3 regions of the Pseudomonas sp. p50(2008) genome follow, and region 1 is predicted to be linked to each of the others. Evidence: predicted binding sites of a transcription regulator. Region 1 holds the regulator's gene; each other region holds the start of a gene.
The links. The regulator sigma-54, encoded in region 1, starts transcription at its own class of promoters, with help from an activator protein. The targets are predictions, from matches to a motif close to ANTGGCATNNANNTTGCTNT.
Positions count from the first base shown of each region.

Region 1 (5,269 bases):
TTCTGATCGGTGCAGCGTCAGGGCTGGTTGAGCCGGTTTTCGCACTGCTGTGCGCCTGGCTGGTCAGCCTTGCTGAGCTGCTACTACCGCTAGGACTGGCGCTGGCTGCCGGGGCGATGCTGTTGGTGGTCACGCACGAAGTCATCCCCGAGTCGCGCAGTAACGGTCACGACAAGCTGGCCAGCCTTGGGTTGCTGATCGGGTTTTGTCTGATGATGGTGATGGATACGGCGCTGGCCTGAGGTTAAAGATCTTTTGGCTTTACTCGCCTTCGCCGAAGTAGTCGTTGATCAACGCTTTGAGATCATCAAGCGCCTTTTGCTCATCTTCGCCTTCGGTGCTGATGTAAATTTTGGTCCCCTTGCCGGCCGCCAGCATCATCATTGCCATGATGCTTTTGCCGTCAACCGTTGATTCCGGCGTGCGTCCTACTCTGATCGTGCAATCCTTGAACTGCCCGGCAACGCCGACAAATTTTGCAGAAGCGCGAGCGTGCAGGCCCAGCTTGTTGATAATTTCGATTTCCAGAGCAGGCATCGCGATGTGAATCCTTTAGCTGAGGTCGCGGTGGCGGACCTGGACGTTCTTCAGGGATTGTTGCAGGGTCTGACCCAGGCGTTCGGTCAGGTAGACGGAGCGGTGATGCCCGCCGGTACAGCCAATAGCGATGGTGACATACGCGCGGTTGCTCGCGGCAAATCTTGGTAGCCATTTGAGCAGGTAGGTGGAAATGTCCTGGAACATCTCCTCTACGTCCGGTTGCGCTGCCAGGTAGTCGGCAACTGGTTGGTCCAGCCCGGACTGCTCGCGCAACTCGGGCTTCCAGTACGGATTGGGCAGGCAGCGCACATCGAACACCAGGTCGGCGTCCACCGGCATGCCACGCTTGAACCCGAAAGACTCCACCAGGAACGCCGTGCCGGGCTCAGGCTGATTGAGCAGCCGCAGCTTGATGGTGTCGCGCAGCTGATACAGGTTCAGGTTAGTTGTATTGACCTTGAGGTCAGCCAGGTCGGCGATAGGGCCCAGTAAATTGGTTTCGTCGGAGATCGCCTCGGCCAGCGAGCGATTGGCGTTGCTCAGCGGGTGCCGGCGACGGGTTTCCGAAAAACGCTTGAGCAGTGTTTCCTCGTCGGCGTCCAGGTACAACACATCGCACTTGATGTGTCGGCTGCGGACTTCTTCCAGCAGCTCTGGAAACCGCGACAGGTGGCTCGGCAGGTTACGCGCGTCGATGGACACGGCCACCAGCGGTTGCGCCAGTTCCGTGTGAATCAGTGCGCGTTCGGCCAATTCAGGCAGAAGCCCTGCGGGCAAGTTGTCGATGCAGTAGTAACCGTTGTCTTCAAGGACATCGAGCGCGGTACTTTTACCTGAGCCGGAACGGCCACTGACAATGATCAAGCGCATGATTACTGACCGTTCTGCTCGTCCAGGACAACCTGATACAAGGCTTCATTGCTCGAGGCACTACGCAGTTTTTCGCGCACTTCCTTGCGATCGAGCATGCTGGCGATCTGACGAAGTAGCTCCAGGTGCGCATCGGTGGCGGCTTGCGGGACCAGCAGAACAAACAGCAGGTCAACCGGAGCGCCGTCGATGGCGTCGAAATCGATGGGGGCGTCCAGGTGCATCAATGCACTGATTGGACTTTCGCAGCCTTTGAGGCGGCAGTGGGGGATCGCGATGCCGTTGCCAAAACCGGTAGAACCGAGTTTTTCACGGGCGACCAGGCTCTCGAAGACATCCTGCATGGCCAGATCCGGCACTTCGCGGTGGATTAGGTTGGCAATTTGCTCGAGGGCTTTCTTTTTGCTGCCGCCCGGCACGTTCACGAGGGAACGGCCGGGGGTCAGGATGCTTTCAAGTCGGATCATGGGTTGGGAGTGTTAACGACCGGTTGCGCCCTGGAGGAGGCTCTGGGTCTTTTCCTTATGCTTTTTGAGTTGGCGATCCAGCTTGTCGGTCAGCAGGTCGATGGCGGCATACATGTCTGAATGCTCTGCGTTGGCGACCACTTCTCCGCCGGGGATATGCAGCGTGGCTTCGATTTTCTGCAGCAGCTTCTCGACAGTCATCGTGACTTGCACGTTTGTGATCTTGTCGAAATGCCTCTCTAACCGGTCGAGTTTTTCGCCGATATAGGTGCGCAGGGGTTCGGTCACTTCCAGTTGGTGTCCACTGATGTTGACTTGCATACAGCTTCTCCTTCGTTGCCAGTGCATAAAGCGGTAGATCAGATGATCTACCACTGGAACGCTGTGGCGTGGCTTACATCAACCGCTTACGTTCGCTCGAAGGCGCGATCCCGAGGGATTCGCGGTACTTGGCGACGGTGCGGCGAGCCACCTGAATGCCTTGTGCCTCCAGTAAACCAGCGATCTTGCTGTCACTCAACGGCTTTTTCTGATTTTCCGCGGCAACCAGTTTTTTGATGATCGCGCGGATCGCCGTGGAAGAGCATTCGCCGCCTTCGGAAGTGCTGACGTGGCTGGAGAAAAAATATTTCAGTTCATAAATGCCCCGGGGGGTATGCATGAATTTTTGCGTGGTTACCCGTGAAATCGTCGACTCGTGCATGCCCACCGCCTCAGCGATGTCATGCAGTACCAGCGGTTTCATGGCTTCGTCGCCATACTCCAGAAAACCGCGCTGATGCTCGACGATCTGGGTGGCTACTTTCATCAACGTTTCGTTGCGGCTTTGCAGGCTCTTGATGAACCAGCGAGCTTCCTGCAACTGATTGCGCATGAAGGTGTTGTCTGCGCTGGTATCGGCGCGGCGAACAAAGCCGGCGTATTGGGCGTTGACCCGCAGTCGAGGCACCGATTCCTGGTTGAGCTCGACCAGCCAGCGTTCGTTGTCCTTGCGCACGATCACATCAGGAACGACGTATTCGGCTTCACTGGATTCGATTTGCGAGCCCGGGCGTGGATTAAGACTCTGAACCAGTTCGATCACCTGGCGCAGTTCGTCTTCCTTCAGCTTCATGCGGCGCATCAGCTGGCTGTAATCACGGCTGCCCAGCAGGTCGATGTAATCGGTGACCAAACGCTTGGCTTCGGCGAGCCAAGGGGTTTTGGCGGGCAACTGGCGCAGTTGCAACAGCAGGCATTCACCCAGGTTACGGGCGGCGATGCCGGCGGGTTCGAATTGCTGGATGCGGTGCAGGACGGCTTCGATTTCATCGAGCTCGATGTCCAGTTCCGGGTCGAAGGCTTCGAGAATTTCCTCGAGGGTTTCGTCCAGATAGCCCTGATTATTGATGCAATCGATCAGGGTCACGGCGATCAGGCGATCAGTGTCGGACATCGGTGCCAGGTTCAGTTGCCATAGCAAGTGGCTTTGCAGGCTTTCGCCGGCGGATGTGCGGGTGGTGAAATCCCACTCGTCGTCATCGTTGCTAGGCAGGCTGCTGGCGCTGGTCTGGTAGACGTCTTCCCACGCGGTATCAACAGGCAATTCGTTAGGGATGCGCTCGTTCCAGTCACCTTCCTCGAGGTTGTCCACCGTAGGGGCGGTTTCCTGGTAGGAGGGTTCCGAAACATCGGCGTTAGGTTGCTGTTCGGCTTTGTCGGCCAAAGGATCGGCGTTGTCGAAGTCGTCGCCTTCTTCCTGGCGTTCGAGCATCGGATTGGACTCCAGAGCCTCCTGGATTTCCTGTTGCAGGTCCAGGGTCGACAATTGGAGAAGGCGGATGGCCTGTTGCAGCTGAGGTGTCATCGTCAGCTGCTGGCCCATTCTCAAGACTAGCGATGGTTTCATGGCAGGGGCTTAAACCTTATTCGCCGGCGCGCTTGCGCCATCCACTACAGGGCGCCGAGGCGCCAAACATAAGCAAATTATATGCCCGAAACCGCAGCGTTTGCCTAGAGCGCTGTAACAATAAAAAAACGTTGATTTTTTATCGGTACGAGCGCTCGGACGAATGACCAGGCACTTCCGCGCTTACAAGCGGAACTCGTGCCCCAGGTACACTTCCTTGACCAAGTCGTTGGCCAGGATCGTGGCGGAGTCGCCTTCGGCAATCAGTTGGCCATCGTTGACGATATACGCCGTTTCGCAAATATCCAGGGTTTCACGGACGTTGTGGTCAGTGATCAGGACGCCGATGCCCTTGGCCTTGAGGTGATAAATGATCTGCTTGATGTCACCCACCGAAATCGGGTCCACGCCGGCGAACGGTTCGTCGAGGAGGATGAATTTCGGGTTGGTGGCCAGCGCGCGTGCAATCTCCACGCGGCGACGTTCACCGCCGGACAGGCTCATGCCGAGGTTGTCGCGAATGTGGCTGATGTGAAATTCCTGAAGCAGGCTTTCGAGCTCCTTCCGGCGGCCCGCCTTGTCGAGTTCCTTGCGGGTCTCGAGGATCGCCATGATGTTATCGGCCACCGACAGTTTGCGGAAGATCGACGCCTCTTGCGGAAGATAGCCGATACCGGCCTTGGCTCGGCCGTGCATTGGCTGATGGCTGACGTCGAGGTCATCGATCAGTACACGGCCCTGATCGGCCTGCACGAGGCCGACAATCATATAAAAGCAGGTGGTCTTGCCGGCGCCGTTGGGCCCGAGCAAACCGACGATCTGACCGCTGTCGATGGACAGGCTGACATCACGCACAACCTGGCGGCTCTTGTAGGCTTTGGCCAGATGCTGAGCTTTCAGAGTTGCCATTACTGGGCCTTCTGCTCGTCGGTTTTCTTTTTAGGTTGAATCACCATGTCAATGCGTGGACGCGACTCGGTCACCTTGCTACCTGTAGCGCGACCAGCGCTCGCCAGCTTTTTCTCGGTGTCATAGACGATTTTCTCGCCTTGAGTGACGTTGTTGTCCTTGTCGATGACCTTGGCCTTGTCGATCAGTACAACGCGGTTTTGCGTGGCGTGGTACTGGATGGTCACACCCCAGCCCTGAACGGGTTTGGCATCGCCGGCGGTTTGCAGTTGCTCGAAGTAAGCCAGGTTGCCGACCGAGGTCACCACGTCGATGTCGCCATTCGGCGCGCGGGTCATGGTTACCTTGTTACCGGTAACCTTCATCGACCCTTGGGTGATGATCACGTCGCCGGTGTAAGTGGCAACACCGTTCTTGTCGTCCAGTTGGGCATCGTCGGCCTGAATGCGAATTGGCTGTTGCTGATCGTTCGGCAGAGCCCAGGCGCTCACGCTTCCCAGTGCTGCGCCCAGACTGAGCAAAATAGGGAGGGTTTTAACGAGCCTCATACTGTCCTCTTACGTTCGATAGCAGGTGTATCCTGCTTTCTTTCAAA
Region 1 covers NZ_JACMYF010000003.1:555,645-560,913, reverse strand. Annotated here, with positions in the region: gene H7698_RS11070 (ZIP family metal transporter) at 1-242, shown strand, start outside; gene H7698_RS11065 (HPr family phosphocarrier protein) at 262-537, opposite strand; gene rapZ (RNase adapter RapZ) at 553-1,410, opposite strand; gene ptsN (PTS IIA-like nitrogen regulatory protein PtsN) at 1,413-1,877, opposite strand; gene hpf (ribosome hibernation-promoting factor, HPF/YfiA family) at 1,890-2,198, opposite strand; gene H7698_RS11045 (RNA polymerase factor sigma-54) at 2,272-3,765, opposite strand; gene lptB (LPS export ABC transporter ATP-binding protein) at 3,949-4,674, opposite strand; gene lptA (lipopolysaccharide transport periplasmic protein LptA) at 4,674-5,222, opposite strand; gene lptC (LPS export ABC transporter periplasmic protein LptC) at 5,209-5,269, opposite strand, start outside.

Region 2 (5,269 bases), on a different contig from region 1:
AAACTGGAAACCTGGGCAGCCCTCGAAGCAGACGGGCAGCTCGACTGGCAAAAACTGTTCGCCAGCCAGCCGTCCAAACCGGCGGCCAAAGTCAAAGCCGACGCCGAACCCGCCAGCACACCCGCCGCTGCCGATTCACCGAAACCTGAACCTGCCGCGCCCGGCAAGCCATGGCAGGTGTTGCTCAAAGACGTGCAACTGCGCAATTACCAGGTGCACCTGGCGGACCGTCAGGCTCAGCCCAACGTGGCGCTGGACGTCGGACCGCTGAACGTTGATCTGCAGAACTTCGACAGCCTCAACGGCTCGCCTTTCGACCTCAAGCTCGACACTGGCATCGGCAAGCAAGGCAAGCTCACCGCGCAAGGCATCGTCAATCTGGCGCCGGTCAGTGCGAAGCTCCAGGTTCAAACCAAAGATATCGACCTGCGTGTCGCCCAGTCCTACATCAACCCCTTTATTCGCCTCGAGCTGCGCAGCGGCATGCTGGGCAGTGACCTGGCTGTCGACCTGAAAAGCACCGAGCCCCTCGCGCTCAGCGTCACCGGTCGGGCTCAGATCGATCAACTGCACACCCTCGATACCCTGAAGACCCGCGACTTTCTAAAGTGGCAACAGGTCGTGGTCGAAGGTCTGAATTATCAGCATGGCGACAGCTTGTCGATCGACAAGGTCAACCTGTTCCAGCCTTACGTACGCTTCATGATCAACGATGACCGCACAACCAACGTCGATGATTTGCTGATCCCGCAACCGGCCGACTCTGGCAGTAAATCCACTGCCGCCAAACCGGCCAGCAAGGACAAACCCCTTGGCATTCACATTGGCGGCATTGCCATCAATGACGGGTCGGCCAACTTCGCCGACTTCAGCCTGACGCCAAACTTTGCCACCGCCATCCAACAGCTCAACGGTGCGATTGGCACCATCGACAGCCGCCAGATGAAACCGGCCACCGTCGACATCAAGGGCAAGGTCGACCGCTATGCGCCAGTGACCATCAAGGGCGCGGTCAACCCGTTCGACCCGATGGCCAGCCTGGACATTGCGACCAGCTTCAAGCGCGTGGAACTGACCACACTGACGCCCTACTCCGGCAAATTTGCCGGTTACCGCATCCGCAAGGGTCGACTTAATCTCGACCTGCATTACCTCATCACCAAGGGCCAGCTCAAAGCCGAAAACAAAGTGGTGGTCGAACAGCTGCAACTGGGCGAAAAAGTCGACAGCCCCGATGCGGTGAGCCTGCCGTTGAAACTGGCGATTGCGCTGCTCAAAGACGTCGACGGCAAGATCTCGATCGAACTGCCGGTCACTGGCGATCTCAACAACCCCCAGTTCAGCGTTATGCCGATCGTCTGGCAAACCCTGCGCAACCTGATCGTGAAAGCGGCTGCCGCCCCCTTCAAATTGATCGGCGGACTGGTCAGCGGTGGTGGCTCGCAGGATCTGGGCACCGTCTCCTTCGCCCCAGGTTCAAGTGACTTGAGCAAGGATGCCGAAGAGGCATTGATCAAACTGTCCCAGGCCCTCAAGGAACGCCCAGCCCTGCGCCTGGAAATTGAAGGGACTGCGGCGGCCAGCAGTGACGGCCCGCTGATCGCCGAGCAACGTCTGGAGCGGGAATACCAATACAACTACTACAAGATGCTCCAGCGTCGCGGCGACAAAGTGCCGGCCCAAGCCTCTCTTCTGGAGGTGCCGGACGGCGAAAAGGGCGCACTGCTGGAAGGGATCTACCGCACACGCCTGAAGACTCAACCTCCTGCCGAGTGGAAGGATCTGGGCAAGGAAGAACGCACCGCGAAAATGCGCGAAGGCGTTATCAAGTTCTGGAGTTCGAGTGACGTGCTGTTACGTCAGCTGGGTCAGGACCGCGCCAGCAGCATCAAGGATTATCTGGTCGACAAGGGGCAACTGGCCGATGACCGCGTTTACTTCGTTGACGCCAACCTTGGCGAAGCAGAAAGCGACGGCCGGGTCATTACGCCGCTGCACCTGGATGCTGAGTGATGATTCGCAAAGTGTTATTCAGCCTGGCGCTGACATTGATTGCGGGGCATGCCTCGGCAGCCAACACCCTACGCTGCGGCAGTCAATTGATCAGTATCGGGGACCGTTCCAGCGAGGTCTTGCAGAAGTGCGGGGAGCCCGTCGAACGAGACCCGCTGGGCTATAAGCGCAGCGCTAACCGACGGGAAGAATTCCAGGTCGAAGAATGGACTTACGGGCCGAATGGCGGGATGTATCAGTACTTGCGGTTCGAAGGTAACCGCCTGGTGCAGATCACCAGCAAGCGCGGAAGCTGATAAATCCCCTACGCCAGCACATTCCCTGTAGCAGCTGGCGAAGCCTGCGTCCGGCTGCGAAGCAGTCGTAAAAACAGAGCATGCGGTCTTCCTGATGCACCACATCGCGAGAGTTCACGACTGCTTCGCAGCCGGACGCAGGCTTCGCCAGCGGCTACAGGAGCGAGAGCGCACTACATTTTCAAGCTCCCACAATAGAACAGGCCCCGACACGAATGCCGAGGCCTGTAATGGCCACGTCCTTGTGGCCTTCGCATGAACTCCAAAGCTGCGACAGACGTATAGCTCGGCCCGTCTATCGCGCCTTCTCCCGGTTCAGGCGAGAAGTCGTGCCGTTTACTCGGCTTTCAGGCCGTCAGCGGAGACCGCTTTGACGCCTTTGATTTTCTTGGCGATAGCCACTGCGGTGGTTTTCTGAGCGTCAGTCACTGCAACAGTGGACGACAGGGAAACAACGCCTTTGTTGGTTTCAACTTTGATGTCGGTACCAGGAATGCCTTTTTCGGTAACCAGGTCAGCTTTGACTTTGGTAGTGATCCAGGTATCGGAAGTAGCTTCTTTGGCTTCGGTCACTTCACCAGCAGCCAGCACCATTGGTGACTGGGTAGCCTGGGTAGTTTGTGCAAATGCGGAACCGGCCATGGTCAGGGTCAGCGCGGTAGCAGCAGCGGCAGTGATAGCGAACTTCTTCATACGAGTAACTCCTGTTTTTCTGGAAAGTCTGCTGCGTGTCTTGTCAGCAGGGTTACTGGGTATATTGCGAACGCTGTGCCAACTTTGAGACACCTAAATATTCGTTATAAATCAAAAGGTTAGCAAACAGGCCGATTTTCGGAATCATGCAATTTGCATGAGTTGGAAATAATGGACATGCAAGTTGCGGGTTTTGGCGTGGGCCTAAGGCCATGAATTTATGAAGTTTTTACTTTTTAGAGAACGAAGCGTCGCTTTCTCTAAACACAACGCAAAAAAAACCCCGCGAGGCGGGGTTTTATCATCTACAAAAATTCAGCTGCCATTAACCATGAGGGCAACCCGCTGGAGCGAAATCGGCCGCAGCGCTGGTCTTGCAAGACCAACCGCTGGTGGCATCACGAGTCAGGGTAATGGTCGCGGCAGAAACTTGAGCGGGCGCTCCTACAAGCGTACAGACGATGCCAGTCGGACTTGTAGCGACTGTAATTGTGCAGTTTTGTGTGGTGGCCGTCGAAGTGATGTCAGCAACCGCAGGGGCAGCCGTACCTGAGTTGACCTTGTCCTCATAATTCACTTTAAGCGCCGAAAGCTCCGCCACCCCCGCCGTCACCTTCGCCCGCGCCTGATATTTCGAATAAGCCGGAATGGCAAACGTCGCCAGGATCCCGATGATCGCCACAACGATCAACAGCTCGATCAGGGTAAAACCTTTTTGGTTATTCATAGACAAGCTCCATGCATGAGTCGGAATCTCATGATCTGAATTTACCCCAGCACAGCGCATGCCAATTTCCATAACGCCTGCACGCTGGGGGCAAGCGCAAATGATCTGCCTGATCGGCCCTCGTAAACCGCACTATCTGACACTTTTTGTCACTTCACCACGGCTGGTTTGGCTCCGTCCCTTGACTAGGCTATAAGTCATGAACTGTCTGCGTCCGGTATCCCAATGAATGACATCGCTCTTAGCGGCCTGGCCAAGCAATTGGTCCTGGCCGAGCTGGTGACTGACAAAAGCGCGCAACAGGCGTATCAGCAAGCCCAACGCAACCGCATCTCCCTGGTCAGCCATCTGGTGCAGAACAGGCTGGTGAAGAGTCGGCAGGTGGCCGAAATCGCTTCCGAGCATTTCGGCATGGCGTTGTTTGACCTCAATGCCCTCGACAAGGAAGCCCAGCCCAAAGGACTGGTCAGCGAAAAGCTCGTGCGCCAACACCAGGTCCTGCCCCTTTGGCGGCGCGGTAACAAGTTGTTCGTGGGGGTTTCCGACCCGACCAACCATCAAGTCATCAATGACATCCAGTTCAGTACCGGGCTGACCACCGAAGCCATTCTGGTAGAGGATGACAAGCTAAGCGACGCCATCGAAAAACTCTTCGACACCCACTCCACCGGCCTGGAAGACATGGCCGACGTTGACCTTGATGGCGTGGACATTGATTCAGCCGACGACGGCAAAGCGGACGCGATCGCTGGACAGGATGCCGATGACGCGCCAGTGGTTCGCTTCGTCCACAAGATGCTGCTCGACGCGATAAAAAGCGGCTCCTCCGACCTGCACTTCGAGCCTTACGAAAAGACCTACCGCGTACGGATGCGTACCGACGGCATGCTGCGCGAAGTCGCCAAACCGCCGATTCAACTGGCCGGTCGCATAGCCGCGCGGTTGAAAGTCATGGCCAGCCTCGACATTTCCGAACGACGCCGGCCTCAGGACGGGCGGATCAAAATGCGCCTGTCCAAAAGCAAATCCATCGACTTCCGGGTCAATACCCTGCCGACCCTGTGGGGCGAGAAAGTGGTGATCCGGATCCTTGATCCGTCCAGCGCACAAATGGGCATCGATGCGCTCGGTTACGAACCCGCGCAAAAAGACCTGTACATGGCCGCGCTGAGGCAGCCACAGGGCATGATCCTGGTCACCGGCCCCACGGGTTCCGGCAAGACCGTATCGCTCTACACCGGCTTGAACATTCTCAACACCGTGGACATCAACATCTCCACCGCCGAAGACCCGGTGGAAATCAACATGGAAGGCGTCAACCAGGTCAACGTCAATCCCAAGCAAGGCCTGGATTTTGCCCAGGCCTTGCGCTCATTCTTGCGGCAGGATCCGGACGTGATCATGGTCGGTGAAATCCGCGACCTCGAAACCGCTGAAATAGCCATCAAAGCGGCCCAGACCGGGCATTTGGTGTTATCGACCCTGCACACCAACAGTGCGGCGGAAACCCTCACCCGCCTGCACAACATGGGCGTTCAGG
Region 2 covers NZ_JACMYF010000008.1:37,764-43,032, forward strand. Annotated here, with positions in the region: gene H7698_RS21750 (DUF748 domain-containing protein) at 1-2,013, shown strand, start outside; gene H7698_RS21755 (DUF2845 domain-containing protein) at 2,013-2,309, shown strand; gene H7698_RS21760 (BON domain-containing protein) at 2,646-3,002, opposite strand; gene H7698_RS21765 (pilin) at 3,328-3,729, opposite strand; gene pilB (type IV-A pilus assembly ATPase PilB) at 3,955-5,269, shown strand, end outside.
Region 2: the regulator sigma-54 is predicted to act here: its motif matches at 3,776-3,795, upstream of H7698_RS21765 (pilin).

Region 3 (5,269 bases), on a different contig from region 1:
GCAGGCTTCGGTATTCGGGGCAGTAGTGGTAGACGAGCAGTGCGTAGACGCCGGATTCGCTGATCAGCAGGGTGTTTTCCAGGCTGCCGTGGATGAGCGTTCGAGCGGATTGGTGTTGGTCCGGGTCGAGTTTTCGAAGGGTGCGCTCGTCGATGTAGAGGCGGATGAGGCGGCCCAAGTCGCGGGCGCTGAACCAGGGTTGGTTTTCGAGTAGAAGGGCGTGGAGGTGGAGTTTGTGGCGGGTGAAGACGTGCGGGGTTAGATAATCGTCATTGCAATTCATTGATACAGCTCCTTTTGCCTAAAGGGCTGCCAGTAATTGTCGCCAAACAATTGGGTGGCAGTTGTGCGCGGGTTGGCGAGCCGGAGCAAAAGGAACCCGGCAGACCCGAAGGTCTCCCACGCACAACCGCCATGACTCGAGTCGATGGTCGTCGCGCTCCTTAAACTTCCAGGTCGCCAAACCCAGTGCTGAACATTCAGCAGTGGGTGAGCTTAGGAACCGGAGTTGTGCGGCGCAATCGGACGGCGGATGAGAATTTTGTAGGACGTTGCCGGGATGTTTGCAGGCTTCAAGATCAAAAGATCGCAGCCTGCGGCAGCTCCTACAGGTCGTGCTGACCTTCAATCGCGGGCAAGCCCGCTCCCACAGGGTTTGAAGCGTTTATTCGGCTGGCGGGGTTAGCTTCGCTTCCATCTCGGCGACTTTCGCCTCAAGGCTTTCCAGCCGTGCACGGGTGCGTGCGAGTACGACCATCTGACTATCAAACTCTTCCCGGCTCACCAGGTCCAGCTTGCTGAAGCCGCTCTGCAACAACGCCTTGAACTGGCTTTCGATTTCGCTTTTCGGCAGCGGGGTGTCGCCGCTGAAGAGGCGGGAGGCGGTGCCTGTCAGGGCGTCGAGGAAGTCTTTAGGCGCGAGCATGGGAAAGGTCCTGGAAACAATGGCGGGCAGTGTATCACGCAGTGTCTATAGTCAATCTCGATGGCAGGGATGCACGCTTTTCGCGCATGCGGACGGACGGCAGCGCACCGTTGTTGTGCGTATACAGCGGGCCATTCGGGTGAAGTGGTCGGTCGTCGAGGCCAATGGATTGAATTCAGTGGTTTTTGTGGAGATGGCAAGCTTTCTGCTTAGTGCCTAGTGACCCATGCACTGATGCAGTCGCTGTGACGAATGCAGTGCGCCGAGCGGAACGGGGAAGTGTTTCGTCAGGAGCGGTTAACTGGCGTCGGACGGGCAGGTAAGGCCGACGATGCGTTACAAAGCCAGGCACTGCGCTTAGACTTGAGTCGGGTTTGTTTTCCTGGGGCAAGTCCACCAATTCGGGAGAGAGTTTTCATGAAGCTAGTCACTGCCATCATCAAGCCGTTCAAACTGGACGACGTGCGCGAGTCGCTGTCCGAGATCGGCGTGCAGGGCATTACCGTTACTGAAGTCAAAGGCTTCGGTCGGCAGAAGGGTCACACCGAGCTGTATCGCGGCGCGGAATACGTGGTCGATTTCCTGCCAAAGGTGAAGATCGACGTCGCCATTGACGACAAGGATCTTGATCGGGTTATCGAAGCGATAACCAAGGCAGCCAACACCGGCAAGATCGGTGACGGCAAGATCTTCGTGGTTAATCTGGAACAGGCGATTCGCATCCGTACCGGCGAAACCGATACCGACGCAATCTAAAAAAGCCGCCACAAACCCAACGCCCCAGGAGAAAACAATATGACTCTGCGTAAATTCGCAGGGCTAGGAGCCCTGTTGTCCCTCGTAATGCCCAGCCTGGCTATGGCGGCAGACGAAGTGGCGGCCCCAGTCCTCAACTCCGGCGACACCGCCTGGATGTTGACCTCGACAGCCCTCGTGCTGTTCATGACCATTCCCGGCCTCGCGCTGTTCTACGGTGGCATGGTTCGGTCCAAAAACATTCTTTCCGTGATGATGCAGTGCTTCGCCATTACCGGTCTGATCAGCATTCTGTGGGTCATTTATGGCTACAGCATTGCGTTCGACACTACCGGCATGGAGCAGGGCGTCGTCAACTTCAACTCGTTCTTTGGCGGCATGGGCAAGGCGTTCCTCGCCGGTGTCACGCCATCGAGCCTGACCGGTCCTGCGGCACTGTTTCCTGAGGCGGTGTTCATCACCTTCCAGATGACCTTCGCCATCATTACCCCTGCGTTGATCGTCGGTGCTTTCGCCGAGCGGATGAAGTTCTCCGCCATGCTGATCTTCATGGGCATCTGGTTCACCCTGGTTTATGCGCCGATCGCGCACATGGTCTGGTCCGGTAACGGTGGCCTGATGTGGGACTGGGGCGTGCTGGACTTCGCTGGCGGCACCGTTGTGCACATCAACGCCGGTGTGGCTGGTCTGATTTGCTGCCTGGTACTGGGCAAGCGCAAAGGCTTCCCGACCACGCCAATGGCTCCGCACAACCTCGGTTACACGCTGATGGGTGCTGCAATGCTGTGGGTAGGCTGGTTCGGTTTCAACGCCGGCTCTGCTGCTGCAGCAAACGGCACTGCAGGTATGGCGATGCTGGTCACCCAGATCGCAACCGCTGCCGCTGCATTGGGCTGGATGTTCGCTGAGTGGATTACTCACGGCAAACCAAGTGCTCTGGGTATTGCATCGGGTGTTGTGGCCGGTCTGGTTGCAATTACCCCTGCCGCTGGCACCGTGGGCCCGATGGGTGCACTGGTGATTGGTCTGGCAGCGGGCGTCGTGTGCTTCTTCTGCGCGACCACGCTGAAACGCAAACTCGGTTATGACGATTCCCTGGACGCATTTGGCGTACACGGCATCGGCGGTATCCTCGGCGCGATCCTGACCGGTGTGTTTGCCGCACCGTCCCTGGGTGGTTTCGGCACTGTGACCGACATTGCCGCACAAGTCTGGATTCAGTGCAAAGGCGTCGGCTTCACGGTGATCTACACCGCGATCGTCACCTTCATCATCCTCAAGGTCCTGGATGCCGTCATGGGTCTGCGCGTGACCGAGGAAGAGGAAGCGGTCGGTCTCGATCTGGCACTTCACAACGAACGCGGCTACAACTTGTAAGTACGCGCAAAAAAATGCCCGGTTCGCCGGGCATTTTTTTGTCCGGGATTTGTCATTGAAGGTGAGGCTGAAAGGTTTTTTCTGTCAGCTTTCGACACCTTTTCAACAGGCAATTTTGTACGGCCAATCGCTTACAACGTTGAAGGAATATTAGGGCCTTTGTTTTTTCCCAGAGCGCGCTAGAATGCGCCCCGAACGTGCGGAGAACTGTATGTGGCAACAGACTCTGATTACCTTGCGGGCAAGGCCCCGAGGCTTTCATCTGGTAACGGACGAGTTACTCGCCGGCTTGCCTGAACTCAAGGCATGTCGGGTCGGTCTGTTGCACTTGTGGCTGCAGCATACCTCGGCGTCGTTGACCATCAACGAGAACGCCGATCCGGCGGTACGTCGCGACTTCGAACGATTTTTCAATCGTCTGATCCCACAAGGAACAGACGGCTATGAGCATAACGACGAAGGCCTGGACGACCTCCCGGCGCACTTCAAGGCCAGCGTACTTGGCTGTCAGCTCAGTTTGCCGATTTCGGCAGGCCGACTGGCGTTGGGCACCTGGCAAGGCGTTTATCTGGGCGAGCACCGTGATCATGGCGGTGCCCGTAAAGTCCTTGCCACCTTGCACGGTGAAGGGGCATAAGCCGTTGGTCACCAATGGCGGTGGAATTTTTTCTGGCAGCCGTCGACAGACGGTGAAGCTGGGCTATAACTAATCTGCTTTTCGCAAGTCATGAGGTAGAACATGAGCGACGATGATCTGGAAAACGACGACCTCGAAGTAGGCGACGACGACGAAACCGAAGAAGGTCTGGAAGCAGCGGCGGAAGACGTCGCTGAAGACGATGGCGGTGAAACGCCCGTTCCGACCGCCAAAGGCAAAGCCAAGGCTGCGGTTTCGGTCGATGAGCTGCCGAGCGTCGAAGCGAAGAATAAAGAGCGCGATGCGCTTGCGCGGGCAATGGAAGAGTTCCTGGCCAAGGGCGGCAAGGTGCAGGAAGTGGAGGCCAATGTGGTCGCCGATCCTCCCAAGAAGCCTGATAACAAGTACGGCAGCCGGCCTATCTAAGCGTCTGCCCTTGCTTGCTGAAAAAGCCCGCCGTCGCTGCGGGCTTTTTCATGGGTTAAACAAAGATCCCCTGTAGGAGTGAGCCTGCTCGCGATTGCGGTGTGTCAGGCAACATAAATGCTGAATGTCACACCGCAATCGCGAGCAGGCTCACTCCTACAAGGGGATATCGGTGATATCAGGACGGGTGTCGGGAGTTCCAGCGAGCCAGCAACGCCGGCAATTCGGTCAGGCTGCGAATTTCGGCATCAGGCGAGTGATCGGCCTCCCAGATTTTACCCGCCGGATTAAACCAGATCGCCCGCAAGCCAGCCCGCTGTGCCCCCGCGATGTCATCACCCGGATGATCACCGATGTGCACCGCCGTCTCAGCCGTGGCGCCACCGCGCTGCAAGGCTTCATGAAATAACCGGGCATCGGGTTTGGCGATGCCGATGTCTTCGGCGCACAACGCGAACTTGAAGTAGTCCGCCAGCCCTAAACGACGCACGTCAGCGTTGCCATTGGTGACCACGCCGAGAGCGTAATGGTTGGCCAGCAGTTCCAGGGTGGGTTGCACCTCAGGGAAGATTTCCAGCTGGTGCCGGGCATGCAGGAACACTTCAAAACTCTGATCGGCCAGTTCAGACGCCTCTGCGTGAGGGTAGCCGGCTTCTTCCAGCGCCTGGAACAACACGCGTCGACGCAGGGCACTGATGCGGTGCTTGAGGTTTGGCTCGATGCTCAGGATGCGTTCGCGAATGGCCCACAGATGTTCCACCGGCACCGCGCCCAGGTTGGGCGCATGATCGGTGAGCCAGGTGCGCAGTATCGCTTCAGCGCTGATGATCACCGGGGCGGTGTCCCAGAGCGTGTCGTCGAGGTCGAAGGTGATCAGTTGGAGAGTCATGAATCATCGCCCTTAATGCGTTTGGCCCGTGGATGGGCACTGTCGTAGACCGTCGCCAGGTGCTGGAAGTCCAGGTGGGTGTAGATCTGCGTCGTCTTGATGTCCGAATGGCCGAGCAATTCCTGCACCGCGCGCAAGTCCTGGGAGGACTCCAGCAAGTGGCTGGCAAAGGAATGTCGAAGCATGTGTGGGTGCAGGTTCTGCCCCAGCTCGCGTTCACCGGCGGCCTTGACCCGTACCTGAATCGCGCGCGGACCCA
Region 3 covers NZ_JACMYF010000002.1:399,594-404,862, forward strand. Annotated here, with positions in the region: gene H7698_RS06855 (BRO-N domain-containing protein) at 1-283, opposite strand, end outside; gene H7698_RS06860 (accessory factor UbiK family protein) at 665-925, opposite strand; gene glnK (P-II family nitrogen regulator) at 1,343-1,681, shown strand; gene H7698_RS06870 (ammonium transporter) at 1,721-3,058, shown strand; gene H7698_RS06875 (secondary thiamine-phosphate synthase enzyme YjbQ) at 3,270-3,695, shown strand; gene sutA (transcriptional regulator SutA) at 3,798-4,121, shown strand; gene H7698_RS06885 (HAD family hydrolase) at 4,300-5,010, opposite strand; gene xerC (tyrosine recombinase XerC) at 5,007-5,269, opposite strand, start outside.
Region 3: the regulator sigma-54 is predicted to act here: its motif matches at 1,118-1,137, upstream of glnK (P-II family nitrogen regulator).